4 regions of the Bradyrhizobium sp. TM239 genome follow, and region 1 is predicted to be linked to each of the others. Evidence: predicted binding sites of a transcription regulator. Region 1 holds the regulator's gene; each other region holds the start of a gene.

Evidence for each region. The regulator PhoB, encoded in region 1, activates phosphate uptake and scavenging genes when phosphate is short. The targets are predictions, from matches to a motif close to TGTCATNNANCTGTCAT.
Region 2: a site for PhoB is predicted at 2,584-2,600, ahead of AABA84_RS13835 (RNA degradosome polyphosphate kinase). Genes of this name have one in related genera too.
Region 3: a site for PhoB is predicted at 2,081-2,097, ahead of phnF (phosphonate metabolism transcriptional regulator PhnF). Genes of this name have one in related genera too.
Region 4: a site for PhoB is predicted at 1,101-1,117, ahead of AABA84_RS21735 (DUF2794 domain-containing protein). Genes of this name have one in related genera too.

What each region holds. Positions count from the first base shown of each region.
Region 1 is NZ_BTIR01000011.1:2,601-6,340, reverse strand. Features, by position in the region: gene phoU (phosphate signaling complex protein PhoU) at 7-723, shown strand; gene phoB (phosphate regulon transcriptional regulator PhoB) at 746-1,453, shown strand; gene AABA84_RS18530 (GcrA family cell cycle regulator) at 1,693-2,205, opposite strand; gene AABA84_RS18525 (aspartate aminotransferase family protein) at 2,662-3,740, shown strand, end outside.
Region 2 is NZ_BTIR01000008.1:35,381-39,120, forward strand. Features, by position in the region: gene ppx (exopolyphosphatase) at 1-302, opposite strand, end outside; gene AABA84_RS13835 (RNA degradosome polyphosphate kinase) at 318-2,510, opposite strand; gene AABA84_RS13840 (DnaA ATPase domain-containing protein) at 2,669-3,346, opposite strand; gene AABA84_RS13845 (CDP-alcohol phosphatidyltransferase family protein) at 3,458-3,740, opposite strand, start outside.
Region 3 is NZ_BTIR01000020.1:74,199-77,938, forward strand. Features, by position in the region: gene AABA84_RS28555 (carbon-phosphorus lyase complex subunit PhnI) at 1-930, opposite strand, end outside; gene phnH (phosphonate C-P lyase system protein PhnH) at 935-1,543, opposite strand; gene phnG (phosphonate C-P lyase system protein PhnG) at 1,548-1,961, opposite strand; gene phnF (phosphonate metabolism transcriptional regulator PhnF) at 2,132-2,860, shown strand; gene phnE (phosphonate ABC transporter, permease protein PhnE) at 2,982-3,740, opposite strand, start outside.
Region 4 is NZ_BTIR01000012.1:62,565-66,304, reverse strand. Features, by position in the region: gene AABA84_RS21740 (GNAT family N-acetyltransferase) at 25-555, shown strand; gene AABA84_RS21735 (DUF2794 domain-containing protein) at 669-1,037, opposite strand; gene AABA84_RS21730 (DUF1223 domain-containing protein) at 1,626-2,402, opposite strand; gene acnA (aconitate hydratase AcnA) at 2,638-3,740, opposite strand, start outside.

The sequences.
Region 1 (3,740 bases):
CGCAATATGGGTACCGAACATACCGCAAAGGCTTTCGACACCGACCTCCAGGAGCTCACCCGCCTGGTCGCCGAGATGGGCGGCATCGCCGAGCGCATGATCGTCGATTCCGTCGACGCGCTGATCCGCCGCGACGTCGCGCTCGGCCAGCGCGTCGTCACCATCGACGCCGAGCTCGACGCGTTGCAGAAGCGCATCGAGGAACGCGCCGTGCTCACCATCGCTCGCCGCCAGCCGATGGCGGTGGACCTGCGCGAGATCGTCGGCGCGATGCGTGTCGCGACCGACCTCGAGCGCATCGGCGACCTCGCCAAGAACATGGGCAAGCGCGTCGCCGCGCTGGAGACCGACTTCCATCCGCTGAAGCTGTTCCGCGGCCTGGAACACATGACCGACCTCGTGCAGCAGCAGGTCAAGTCGGTGCTGGACGCGTATGCCGCACACGATCTGCCGGCGGCGATGGCGGTGTGGAAGGGCGACGAGGAAGTCGACGCGATCTGCACCTCGCTGTTCCGCGAGCTCCTCACCTACATGATGGAGGATCCGCGCAACATCTCGTTCTGCATCCATCTGATGTTCTGCGCCAAGAACATCGAGCGGATCGGCGACCACGCCACCAACATCGCCGAGACCGTGTTCTACATGATCGAGGGCCAGGCGATGACCGACAAGCGGCCGAAGGGCGACATGACCACCTTCGCCACCACGATCCCGAATACCTGAAGTCTTAAGGAGCGACGACACCATGGGCGCACGCATTATGGTGGTTGAGGACGAGGAAGCTCTCACCGAGCTTCTCCGCTACAACCTCGAAGGCGACGGCTATGACGTCGAGACGGTGATGCGCGGCGACGACGCCGACACCCGCCTCAAGGAACACATCCCGGACCTGATCGTGCTCGACTGGATGCTGCCGGGCCTGTCGGGCATCGAGCTGTGCCGCCGGCTGCGGACCCGGCCCGACACCAAGCAGCTCCCGATCATCATGCTCACCGCGCGCGGCGAGGAGAGCGAGCGGGTGCGGGGACTTGCGACCGGCGCCGACGACTACATCGTCAAGCCGTTCTCGGTGCCGGAGCTGCTCGCCCGCGTGAAGGGCCTGCTGCGCCGCGCCAGTCCTGAGCGGCTCGCGACAGTGCTGGCCTATGGCGACATCGAGCTCGATCGCGACAAGCGCCGCGTGGCGCGCTCGGGCCGGCCGATCGATCTCGGTCCGACCGAATATCGCCTGCTGGAGTTCTTCCTGGAGCATCCCGGCCGCGTGTTCTCGCGCGAGCAGCTGCTCGACAGCGTCTGGGGCCGCGACATCTACATCGACGAGCGCACCGTCGACGTCCATATCGGCCGCCTGCGCAAGCTGCTCAATCTCGGCCGCGAGCAGGACCCGATCCGCACCGTCCGCGGTGCCGGCTACGCGCTGGACGACCGCTTCGCGAAGGCGGAGCAGGCGTAGGGTTTGCAAGCGCTGGATTTGGTGGGCTGTCGCCTCACACACAGCGTCGTCCCGGACAAGCGCCAGCGCAGATCCGGGACCCATAACCACAGGCAGTGATTTGGCGAAGACTCGGAGTGACCATCTCGCGCGACAACTGCGCCCTGTGGTTATGGATCCCCGCGTTCGCGGGGATGACACCGAGTTGGTTGAGGCGCCGTCGTGTGACGGCTGCCGTCTTTGCGATCAGCTAAATCCGCTCACCGCGGGCCCGGCTTCGCCGGTGCGCGCCGGCGATCCGCCGCCGGCTGATAGGCCACGCGCGAGTGCTGGGCGCAGTAGGGCAGGCCGGACAGCGCCCTGCCGCCGCAGAAGAAGAAATCCGGGCTGGAGGGATCGCCGACCGGCCAATGGCAGGTCGCCTCGTTCAGCTCGAGCAGCGACAGCCGCTGGCTCATCGGCACCACGTTGTCGTAGGTGACGGGTTCAGCCTCCACCTCGACCTCGAAGGCCTGCGCCAGCGCGGTGTTGCCGCGCGCAATGGGGCGGGTCACCCGCATCATGTGCTGCGCGGGACGCGCCTTGCGCGGCCGGGGCGCTGCCGATGAAGGGCTCTTGGCACGGCCGGACAGACCGAGCCTGTGCACTTTGCCGATCACGGCATTGCGGGTCACATTGCCGAGCTCAGCTGCGATCTGGCTGGCCGAAAGTCCGGCCTCCCAGAGCTTTTTCAGCTGCTCGACGCGATCGTCGGACCAGGTCAAAACCGTCATTGCACCCTTTCCCTCGCTACGCGCCAGCCATGCTGGGGCCTCGCAGCGATTGCCTAAGCCTTCAAAAACCCGTGCCGTCAGAATCCCTTAAGGCTCGCCGGGCGCGTGACTGACGCCCGAACGTTTACGCCGGTACATGAGGACTCTTGGGATCAGAACCGCTGCACGAGATGTCGTATCTGACAATCCAAACGCTACAATATGGCGTGACTCCCGCGCAAGAGTCCGCCGACTCGCTTCCACATGTTCCGTGGTGAAAACCCGCAAAATCGGCACCGCAAGACTACGGATTCAGCGTTTCGCGAGGCTTTCCGGGCGGCATTGACACCCGTCTTGCCAGGCATAAGATAGTCGCGCGTGCCGCCCTTAAAAGGCGGCACGTTTCGTTTTCCGGGCCGGTCGATGGTGCGTTGCGCAATGCACGCGTCACACCGTCCGCAACATTCAAGTGACATCATGACTAACAGCGCAGCGCCGCATTTGCTCCCCGTTTTCGCCAGAGCCGACCTCGGCTTCGAGCGCGGCGAAGGCTGCTGGCTGATCGCGACCAATGGCGATCGCTATCTCGATTTCACCTCGGGCGTGGCTGTGAATGCGCTCGGCCATTGCCACCCGCATCTGATCAAGGCGTTGCAGGAGCAGGCGACGAAGCTCTGGCACATGTCGAACCTGTTCCAGAGCCCGGATGGCGAGAAGCTCGCCAACCGGCTTTGCAACGAGAGCTTTGCCGACTTCGTGTTCTTCTGCAATTCGGGCGCCGAAGCGCTGGAGGGTGTGATCAAGCTGGTCCGCCATCATCACTTCTCCAAGGGTCATCCGGAACGTTATCGCATCATCACCTTCGAAGGCGCCTTTCACGGCCGTACGCTGGCAACGCTCGCCGCGACCGGATCTGCAAAATATCTCGAAGGCTTTGGCCCGCCCATGGATGGCTTCGACCAGCTGCCGCACGGCGACATCGAGGCCGTCAAGAAGGCGATCGGTCCGCACACCGCCGGCATCCTGATCGAGCCGATCCAGGGCGAGGGCGGCGTGCGCTCGGCAACGCCGACCTTCCTCAAGGCGTTGCGCCAGCTCTGCGAGGAGAAGGGCCTGCTGCTCGCCTTCGACGAGGTGCAGACCGGCATGGGCCGCAGTGGTGATCTGTTCGCCTATCGGCGCACCGGCGTCACGCCGGACGTGATGTCGCTGGCGAAGGCGCTCGGGGGCGGCTTCCCGATCGGCGCGGTGCTGGCAACCGCGGATGCGGCGGCCGGCATGGGGCCCGGCTCGCACGGCTCGACCTTCGGCGGCAATCCGCTGGCGGTCGCCGCGGCCAATGCCGTGCTCGACGTCATGCTCAAGCCCGGCTTCTTCGACCACGTGCAGAGAATGTCGCTGCTGCTGAAGCAGAAGCTTGCCTCCGTGATCGACCGTCATCCCGATGTCGTCAGCGAAGTGCGCGGCGAAGGACTTCTGATCGGCATCAAGGCCGTGGTGCCCTCCGGCGATCTCGTCGCGGCACTGCGTCACGAAAAGCTGCTCACCGTCGGGGC
Region 2 (3,740 bases), on a different contig from region 1:
GCGATGAAATCGGGGCCGTTGGAGGCGTCGCGGCAGGCCGCGGTCGCGATCGCGAACACGCGTCCGACCTGCATCACACGGCACAACGCCCGGAAGCGCCTCAGCGAGGTCAGCGCCTTGTCGACGGCGTCGGGCGCGAGCAGGCCGGTGCTCTGCACCTCGCGTCCGAGGCCGCACAGCGTCTTCTCGTTGAAGATCGGAATGAGGCTCCGCGTCAGCCCCTCGTAGACGACGAGACGGACCGAGTTGGAACCGATATCGATGACCGCGACGCTCGAGCCGCGCTTGCGCGGCCGCTTCACGTCGAACATCCCCGATCAGGATTGATGGCGTTCGTTCCGGCGCGTGAGACGACGCGGCGAGGATTCCTTGAGCGACTTTCCACGGCCAGACAGACTCGGATTTGTCATGAAGTAGTTGTGGACGTTGAAAGGCTCCTCGCCCTTCGCGGTCTTCATACGCGTTGAGGACCCGTCCGGCAACAATTGCCAGCTCTGCTCATTGTCCTTGAGATTCGCGACCATGATCTGTTCGAGAACCTGCTGATGCACCGTTGGATTTTGCAGCGGACACAGCACCTCGACGCGGCGGTCGAGGTTGCGCGGCATCATGTCGGCGGAGGAGATATACACAGCCGCTTTGGCGCTCGGCAGGCCCTGGCCCATGCCGAAGCAGTAGATTCGGCCGTGTTCCAGGAAGCGTCCGATGATCGACTTGACGCGGATGTTCTCGGACAGGCCGGGAATGCCGGGGCGCAGGCAGCAGATACCGCGCACCACGAGCTCGACCTGCACACCGGCCTGGGAAGCCTCGTAGAGCGCGTCGATGATGTCGGGGTCGACCAGCGCATTCATCTTCATCCAGACCGCGCCGTGGCGACCGTGGCGCGCATGCGCCGTCTCGCCCTGGATGTGCTCGATGATGCGCTTGCGCAAGGTCAACGGCGACACCGCCATCTTCTCCAGGTCGCTCGGCGCGGCATAGCCGGTGATGAAATTGAACACGCGCGCGGCGTCGCGGCCGATGGTCGGATCCGAGGTGAAGTAGGAGAGGTCGGTGTAGATGCGTGCTGTGACCGGGTGATAGTTGCCGGTGCCGGTATGCACGTAAGTCGTGAGGCTGCCGCCCTCGCGGCGCACCACCATCGAGAGCTTTGCGTGCGTCTTCAGTTCGAGGAAGCCGTAGACGACCTGCACGCCGGCGCGTTCGAGATCGCGGGCCCAGCGGATGTTGGCTTCCTCGTCGAAGCGCGCCTTCAGCTCGATCAACGCCGTGACTGATTTGCCGGCCTCGGCGGCTTCCGCCAGCGCGCGCACGATCGGCGAGTTGTTGGAGGTGCGGTAGAGCGTCTGCTTGATCGCGACGACGTCGGGGTCGCGCGTGGCCTGCTGCAGGAACTGCACCACCACGTCGAAGGATTCGTAGGGATGATGGACCACGAGGTCCTTCTGTCGGATCGCGGCAAAGATGTCGCCGCCATGCTCGCGCACGCGCTCAGGGTGGCGCGGTACGTAGGGGGTGAATTCGAGATCGGGCCGGTCGAGGCGGGTGAGCTGAGACAGCTCGTTCATGGCGAGCACGCCGTCGACCAGGAACACCTCGTCGTCGGCGGCCGAGAGCGCGTGTTGAACGAAGCTGCGCAGCTCCTCCGGCATCTTGGCGTCGATCTCGAGCCGGATCACCGACCCGCGGCGGCGGCGCTTGAGCGCCGTCTCGAACAGGCGGACCAAGTCTTCCGCCTCTTCCTCGATTTCGAGCTCGGAGTCGCGGATGATGCGGAAAGCGCCCTGGCCGTGCAGATTGTAGCCGGGGAACAGGCGGTTGATGAACAAGGCAGTCGCCTGCTCCAGCGAGATCAGCCGGACGGCCTTGCCCTCGGTCGGCAGGCGGATGAAGCGGTCGATCTTGCCGGGCATGCGGATCAGCGCGTTCATCTGCTTGCCGTCGGCGGCGCGCGTGAGCTGGAGCGCGATGGTGAAGCCGAGGCTCGGAATGAACGGGAAGGGGTGGGCCGGGTCGATCGCCAGCGGGGTCAGCAGCGGGAATACGTTGCTGAGGAAATAGTCCTCGATCCAGGTCCGTTCCGCCTTGGTGACCTCCTTGCCCTCGACGAGCACGATGCCGACATCGGCCAGCGTGCCGCGCAGGTCGCGCCAGATCGCCTGCTGGTCGGAGGCGAGCTCGGAGACGGTGCGGTTGATCAGCGCGAGCTGTTCGGATGGCGTCAGGCCGTCGGGGCTGCGTTCGGCAATGCCCTCGCGCACCTGGGCCTTGATGCCGGCGACGCGGACCATGAAGAACTCGTCAAGGTTATTCGCCGAAATCGACAGGAATCGCACCCGCTCCAGCATGGGGTGGCTGGGATTGACCGATTCCTCCAGAACGCGGCGGTTGAAATGCAGCCAGGAGAGCTCGCGGTTGATGAATCGCTCGGGACTCGATGCGATCGCCGGCAGACTCTCGGTCTCTGGGGCTTTTTCTTTAGTTTCAACGGCTTGCGCAGAGTCCATCAGAAGTCGGTCCATCCAGTTCGCCCCAATTTGCGACTTATGCGCAAAACCGGCCGGAGCATGTGTTAGAGCGATGACGTTTCGATGACATTGATGTTCCGCCACTTCGCCGCGTCAAGCGGGCTTGGCGTGGGTCTGGAGGCGGCCGCGGAGGCCGATCAGGCGTCGCGGAGCAGCTCGGCGGCCAGCGCCCGGGTGACCGGACGGCCGAGCCTGAGGGCTTCGCTGTCGAGCAGTTCCACGGCCTGGCGGGCGGCGGCCGAGGACCGCTCCAGGCGGGTGGCGAGGTAGCCGACCACGCTCTCATCCACGGTGAGCTGGCGGTCGGCGCAGAATTTGACGATCAGCCCGCGGAAGAGCTGGTCGTCGGGCGGCAGCAGCGCGACGACCGGAACGGCGCGCAGACGCGAGCGCAGGTCGCGAAGCTCGATCTCCAGCGAGGCCGGCACCTCGCGTCCCGTGAACAGGACGTAGGCGCCATCCTCGCGGGCGAGGTTCATCAGATGGAAGAGGGCGCGTTCGTCAAATTCCCTGGCCTTGAGATCCTCGACCACCAGCGCGCCGGTGGCGAGCGCGCCCGGAACGCCCGCGGCGGTCAGCGCATTGGCGGTGGTGGAGCGGGCGCCGGCTTCCTCGGCCCAGATCGCGGCGAGATGGCTCTTGCCGCTTCCTTCCGGGCCGGCCAGCCACATGATCCGGTTCGGCCATTCCGGCCAGCTGTCGATCAGGCCGAGCCCGGCCGCGTTGGCAGGGCCTTCGAGGAAATTGTCCCGGCTGAGGCTCTCCGCATGCGGAAGCGAAAACGCCAATTGTCGGGGGTGAACGCGGCCTGGCACGCTTGCTTTGCTCCATGCCGGCGGGCCGGCGTCATTTGAAGAGATCAGACATATCGAGCGGGAGTTGGCCTTTTGCGGGGCCGCATCGCCTCTCATTTGGCCTCGATCGTGCTACTTGGCCTCGATCGTGCTCATGTGCCGCAGCCACTCGACCAGATAGAGCGACACCGAGGAGAGCGTGAAGACCGTGACGAGGCCCATCAGGATGATATCATAAGGGGCCGGCTTGAAGCCGAAGGCAAGCGCCGCCAGCACCAGGGCCGCGAACGCCACCTGTGCCACGGTGTTGAGCTTGGACACCTTCGACGGCTTCATCTCGACGGGCCGGTCGAACAGCCAGGACACGATCACCGCGGCGACGATCATGATGTCGCGCGAGACCACCAGGATCACG
Region 3 (3,740 bases), on a different contig from region 1:
TTGCGCCGGGGCCAGTGCCTCCTCGCCCAGCTCGCGGGCGCGCAGCGCGCGATCCACCAGCGCCATCGACATGGTCTTGCGCTCGCTCTGGCCGAAGGCGAGGCCATAGCCGCGGGTGAAGCACGGCGCCTCCGTCGCGGAGCCCTTGAACTGGTTGACCATCTGGCACTCGGTGAGCTCGATCGACCCGAGCGGCACGGCGAAGCCGACGTCTTCCGCCAAGAATTCCACCTCGACCTCGCCGAAGCGAATCTCGCCGGCGAAGGGATGGTTGCGGCCATAGCCGCGCTGGGTGGAATAGCCCATCGCCAGCAGGAATCCTTCGTCGCCGCGCGCGAGGTTTTGCAGGCGCAGATCGCGATCCGCCGGGAAATTCAGCGGCTCGCGGGTGAGATCGCCGACGCTGGCGCCGTCCTCGGCCTGCGGCGAGGATTCGATCAGCCCGTCGCGGCCGAGAATGTCGGTCACGCGCGGCGTCGGCGCCGTCGACGCTTCCGCCATTGCCGGCGCCTCCGGCACAAAGCCTTGCGCGAGCGCGGGATCGAGCAGGCGATGGGTGTAATCGAAGGTCGGCCCGAGGATCTGTCCGCCTGGAATGTCCTTGAAGGTCGAGGACACCCGCCGCTGCACGCGCATGGCGCCGGTGTCGACCGGCTCGCTGGCGCCGAAGCGCGGCATCGTGGCGCGGAAGGCGCGGACCAGGAAGATCGCCTCGATCAGGTCGCCGCGCGCCTGCTTGATCGCGAGCGCCGCGAGCTCGCGGTCATAGAGCGAGCCTTCGCTCATGACGCGGTCGACGGCGAGCCCAAGCTGTTCCGAGATCTGGTCGAGCGTGAGCTCCGGAACGCCTTGGTCGCCGCGCCGCTTATCTGCGAGCAGGCGATGGGCGTTCTCGATGGCGCGCTCGCCGCCCTTCACTGCGACATACATGCTTCTAGCTTCCCTTGCTCACGATTCGCGTGGTGCGGGGGATCGCGACCACGGCGTCGTCGGCGACCAGCACCACATCGATGCCGCGCGGAAACAGCGCCTCGTTGACCCGCAGGCGCTCGAACAGATCGAACGGCTTGACCGACGCCTGGAGCATCGCGGCGCCGTCGATGCCGGGACCGCGCAGCTCGAAGCTGCGGCCTGCGTCGAGGCTGTCGACCTGGAGGATCAATGTGGTGGATCGATCCGGATATTCGCTGGTCCCGAGCGCGAAGCGTTCGAGCGGCGGCAGCGCACCGCCGTCACTGATCAGCGCAAAGCTCGCGATCGAGGAATCCTGCACCACCGGCGCGCCGGTGTGAAACTTCAGCCATTTCACCACGTCCGAGCTCTCCGCCATCCGCGCGTCGAGCCAGAGCGGCGTGTCGTGGTCGAACAGCGTCAGCGCGATCGCGGCGGTGCCGCGCATCATCGTATCCGGCTTTCCAGCCATCGGGACGATGCGCTGGACCGAGCCGGGCCGCGCCATCGCGTCCATCACCGAGCGAAAGGTCGATTGCGCCGACAGCACCTTGTCGGCGAAACCCGGTGGCAGTTCCGCAATCGTGGTCATGATCTCACCCCTCACCGCGCACCATGGTGTAGAAATCAACCTTCGTCGCAGCGGTCTCGGCCGCCGCCTGCTTGCGGCGAATCATAAGCTGCTCGCGCAACGGCGCGATTACGTCCCGCTCGACCGACGCGCCGAAATCGCGCGACTGCGCCAGCGCGTCGCACAGCGCGATCAGCCGCGCCTTCTCGCCGTCGCGCCCGAGCGTGTAGCCGAACCCGACCTCGCCGCTGGCCAGCCGGACCGCGGCGCGCGACACGGTCGCTTCGCCGAGATTGAAGGGCGCGCCGTCGCCGCCGACCCGGCCACGCAGCATGACGAGGCCGTTTTCCGGCGCCCGCAGGTCCTGATGGTCCGGAAGAGCCAAGTCGCGGAGGCGGGCGGCGATCTCGCCCGCCTCCGCGTGCGCCAGCACGGCCATGGCGGCCTGGCGCTGGGCTTGCTGGTTGTTGTGCTGGGTCACTTGATCTACCGAACTTTCCGACGAACTTGCCGCATCGAAGTTGTCTATGATAATAGACAACTTCATACGGAAGCGCCATGACTGTTTCGTGACAAAGGCGCGATTTCTGGGCTAGGCTGACCGGCGATATGAGCATGCAAGACACTGCGTCGTCCGGCGTCGCGCTATGGCGCCTCGTTGCCGACGGCATCGAGCGCGGCATCGCCGATGGCCGCTTTGCCGCCGGCGACAAATTGCCGGGCGAGATGGAGATCGCCGAGACTTATCGGGTGAACCGCCACACCGTGCGGCGCGCGCTGGCGGCCCTTGCCGAACGCGGCCTGGTGCGCGCCGAGCGCGGCAGCGGAACCTATGTCGAGGCTCAGAAGCTCGCCTATCCCTTGCGCTCGCGCACCCGCTTCTCCGAGATCGTCGGGGCCGGCGGCCGCGAGCCGCGCGGTCAGTTGATCGAGGCCACGGACGATGTCGCGACCCGCGAGCTGGCGCGCGAGCTCGGCTTGAAGGCCGGCGCGCCGCTGGTGCGGATCGAGGCGATCCGTCTTGCCGACCGCACGCCGATCTGCGTCTCCACCACCTGGCTGTCGGCGGAATTATTTCCAGGTGCCGGCGCCGTGTTCGCGGCGACACGCTCGATGACGAAGCTGCTGGAACATTACGGCGTCCGCGACTATCGCCGCGGCGCGACCCGAATCACCGCCGGCATCGTCGACGCAACCGACGCCGCCCGGCTCGATCTGGCGCTGGGACGACCGATCCTGGTGGTCGATGCGACCGACCACGATCTCGACGGCAAGCCGCTGATGACCAAGCATTCGCGCTTCGCGGCGGAGCGGGTTGAGTTTCTGGTGGAGCAGTAGGGTGGGTTAGCCTTGGGCTGCGCGAAGCGCAGTCCGGAGGCGTAACCCACCTCTTCTGTCTCCGCGGAGATAAACAGTGGTGGGTTACGCCTTCGGCTAACCCACCCTACGGCACCTTTGATCAGGCGACCGCCCTGCGCCCGATAATCGCAAAGCGCAGCTTGCCCGAGACGAAATCGATCGCGGCGACCGCGACCAGGATCATCAGGATCAGGAACGACACCCTCTGCCATTCCAGCACGCGGATCTGCTCGGCGAGCTGGAGGCCGATGCCGCCGGCGCCGACGATGCCGATGATGGTGGCCGAGCGCGTGTTGGATTCGATGAAATAGAGCACCTGGCCCGCGATCACGGGCAGGACCTGCGGCAACAGACCAAAACGGATCTCGTGCAGCGCGCTGCCGCCGGAGGCGCGGATGCCCTCGACCTGCTTCTGGTCGGCGCCCTCGATCGCTTCCGAGAACAGCTTTCCGAACGCGCCGAAATCCGACACCGCAATGGCGAGCACGCCCGCGAACGGGCCGAGCCCGACGACGTTGATCCACACCAGCGCCCAGATCAGCGTGTCGACGCCGCGGATCGAATCCAGGAATCGTCGCACGGGAAAGCGCAGGAGCTTCGACGGCACCACGTTGCGCGCGGCCAGCAGGCTGACGGGGAGTGCGAAGACGGCGGCGAGCGTGGTGCCAAGCAGTGCAATCGACAGCGTCTCGCCGAGTGCCTTCAGGTAGACTGGCAGCGACGAGCCGGGATCGGGCGGGATCATCATCAGGCTGATCCAGCCGAGCTGGCTGAGACCTGCGAAGAACCGCGACGGCGAGAAATCGAGATCGACCAGGCCGTAGACCAGGATCGCGAACGCCGCGACGATCATCGCCGG
Region 4 (3,740 bases), on a different contig from region 1:
GCGGGAAGGCTCTAATCTTCTCCCATGTCCGCACCTGAAATCAGGCCCACGACCGAGGCCGACCTTCCCGCCATCACCGCCATCTATCAGCAGGCCGTCCGCGAGGGCACCGCGACGTTCGAGCTGGAGCCGCCCGACCTCACGGAGATGACGCGCCGCTATCGCGCGCTGGTCGACGGCGGCTATCCCTATTTCGTCGCCATCCTCGACGGCCGCGTGGCCGGCTATGCCTATGCCGGCGCCTACCGCCCGCGCCCGGCCTACCGCTTCACGGTCGAGAACTCGATCTATCTCGATCCCTCCTTCCACCGCCGCGGCGTCGGCTCCTTGCTGCTGGAACGGCTGGTCGCCGAATGCGAGGCGCGCGGCTTCCGCCAGATGATCGCGGTGATCGGCGATTCCGCCAATGCCGGCTCGATCGGCGTCCACACCAAGGGCGGCTTCAAGATGATCGGCACGCATCCCAATGTCGGGCTGAAATTCGGCCGCTGGCTGGACACGGTGATGATGCAGCGCGACCTCGGCGAGGGCGCCAGCACGGTGCCGGGGAAATAATCCGGTCTCGTAGGGTGGGCAAAGCGCAAGCGTGCCCACCATTCGTCGCGATAGAGAAAGAACGTGGGCACGGCGCGGTGCGCCTTTGCCACCCGACGGCACCGGTCGCTTGGCTACACCACCGCCAGCTTGCGATCGATCACCAGCAGCACGCGCTCCAGCTCGTGGCCGCGGCGCAGGATCAGGCCCGTCGCCGAGATCACGCTGTACATGCCCTGCTTGCGCGCCAGCCGCGGATCCTTCTCGATGCGATAGATCGGCACTTCCGAGGCACGGCGATAGACCGAGAACACGGCGCGGTCCTTGAGGAAGTCGATGGCATAATCGCGCCACTCGCCGTCCGCGACCATGCGGCCGTAGAGATTGAGAATACGGTGCAGCTCAAGCCGGTTGAACGTCACCCGGCTCAATTGCGTCGTCGCAGCGGCGGGGCGCGCCGCCGCGCGCTGCTCGCTCGGATCGGCATCCTCCGACAGACTCATGGAGCGCTTCCTCATCGCACGGCATGACCCGAATCCGCGAAGACCGTCCCGGGAACCTGGATCATGACAGCTGCATGATTGCGCCAACCGGCCACCGCCGCAAGAGGCTCCTGATTCAACCGGTCGAATCGGGTGCGACTCAGTACACACGCTATGGTGGAACTCCCTCGCGGCAAACCGTCACGGGATCGTTAGCAGGAATCATACTCTCGCCGCTTTTCCGCCTAGCGACTGCCGCCCTGCATTGCGACAAGACTCACGTGCGTTGACCCGGTCCTTTCGGTTCCGGATTCCTCAGCCCCCAGCCCCCCGGGGTCGAACAGGATCGGGTCTGTACGCGCAGCAAGGAGGGCCAACGCAAGTTGGTCCTTTTTTGTTTGTGTCGGGATGTTTCCGGCGCGATCGACCTTCTCCCCTAACATCCGTGCGAACACTATCTCTCCTCATCCTGAGGAGCCGCGAAGCGGCGTCTCGAAGGATCGAGGCCGAGCCGCATAAGCGGGGGCCTTTCATGGTTCGAGACGCGCGCAAGGACGCGCTCCTCACCATGAGGGTTGAGAGCAGTACGACTCTAGCGAGAAATCCGAATCAGTGCAGCGACGTGTACGCCGCGCCCAGCATCGAGCCGGGCTTGTCGCGGCTGCCGTCCTGGACATAGACCACCGCGCCGTCGACGCCGTCGCGCGTGAGGTTCTCGATCGGCACCGTCCAGCTTTCCGAACGCCCGGTCCAGTCGCCGACCTTGAGCAGGTTGCGCACCACGTTGTGATAGGTGACCTGCTGTCCACGGTTCTCACCGCGGGTGATCGCGATCGGGACCGACTTGGCGATCGAACAGATCCAGACCTCGCCATGCGAGACGCCCGGCTCGTTGCTCGCCGCCACCGACACGTTGATCTGCTTGCCCGCGAGCGACATCGTCACCGGCACGCTCATCACGCCCGTGCCCTTGTCGGTCTTGCCGATCGCGCTCTCGATGCCGGCACGATCGCTGCCGATGACATGGGTGGAGCCGTTGACCACGACCTGCGGCGTGTAGACCTCGCGGTCGCCGCGCATGCGTGAGTAGGCACGCTGCCGTGCAGAGAAGCGCGAATCCGCCAGCGTGTCCTTCCAACCAAGATAGTCCCAATAGTCGATCGGCATGCTCAGCGCGATGATCGACGGGTCTTTGGAGAGATCGCCGATAATCTGGTCGGCGGGCGGGCAGGAGGAGCAGCCCTGCGAGGTAAACAATTCGACAACGGCGCGGGGATCAGCCTCGGCAGGACGGATGACGGCGACGATCGCACAGATGCCGAGAGCTCCCGACCAGAGGGCACCGGACCAACGTGAAACCAGATGAGAAGCCGTCATTGTTGTCATGTCGAACGCCGCACACCATTGCTCGTGGAAAGGGAGATCTTATCGCCGGATGGTCACCGTAGTCTTACGGGGCGCGACACACTCGACCGTCCAGGCCGACCGTCCGAAAGGAGGTTTTCCGCCGGGCGGGCCCATCTGGAGCATGCCGCAAACGCACGAAGGCGGCCTTGTGATAGGCCGCCTTCGTTTAACCTTCTACTCACGTCGCGGTGAGCCACCGTTCACAAATTCGCGCTTAGGCCGCGAGCTTGCGCAGCACGTAGTGCAGGATACCGCCGTTCCGGTAGTAATCGAGCTCGTCCAGCGTATCGATGCGGCAGAGCAGCGAGACGCGCTGCAGCGAACCGTCGCCGGAGACGATCTCCGCGGTCAGCTTCTGGCGCGGCTTGAGGTCGCCGACGAGGCCACGCAGCGTGACCTTCTCGTCGCCCTTGAGGCCGAGCGACGACCAGGAGGTGCCTTCCTCGAAGGTCAGCGGCAGCACGCCCATGCCGACCAGGTTGGAGCGATGGATGCGCTCGAAGCTCTGGCAGACCACGGCGCGCACGCCGAGCAGACGGGTGCCCTTGGCGGCCCAGTCGCGCGAGGAGCCGTTGCCGTATTCGGCACCGGCGAACACCACCAGCGGCACCTGCTCCTGCTGGTACTTCATCGCGGCGTCGTAGATCGACATCTGCTCGCCGTCGGGCCAGTGCTTGGTCAAACCGCCTTCAGGGATATTTCCGTCCGCGCCCTTCAGCATGAAATTCTTGATGCGGATGTTGGCGAAGGTGCCGCGCATCATCACTTCATGGTTGCCGCGGCGCGTGCCGTACTGGTTGAAGTCGGCGGGACGCACCTGGTGCTCGCTGAGATACTTGCCAGCGGGCGAGGTCAGCTTGATCGAACCGGCCGGCGAGATGTGGTCGGTGGTGATCTTGTCGCCGAACATGGCGAGGATGCGCGCCTCGACGATATCGGTGACCGGCTCCGGCTCCTTCTTCATGCCGTCGAAATAGGGCGGGTTCTGCACATAGGTCGAAGACATGTTCCAGCGATAGGTCTCGCTCTCGACCGTCTTGATCTTGCGCCAGTTGGTGTCGCCCTTGAACACGTCGGCATACTTCTTCTTGAAGATCGACGCGGTCACGAACTTCTTCATGAAGGCGTTGATCTCCTTGGTCGTCGGCCAGATGTCCTTGAGGTACACCGGCTTGCCGTCCTTGCCTTCGCCGAGCGGCTCGACCGCGAGGTTCTTGGTGACGCTGCCCGCGAGCGCGTGCGCGACCACCAGCGGCGGCGAGGCCAGGTAGTTCGCCTGCACGTCCGGCGAGACGCGGCCTTCGAAGTTGCGGTTAC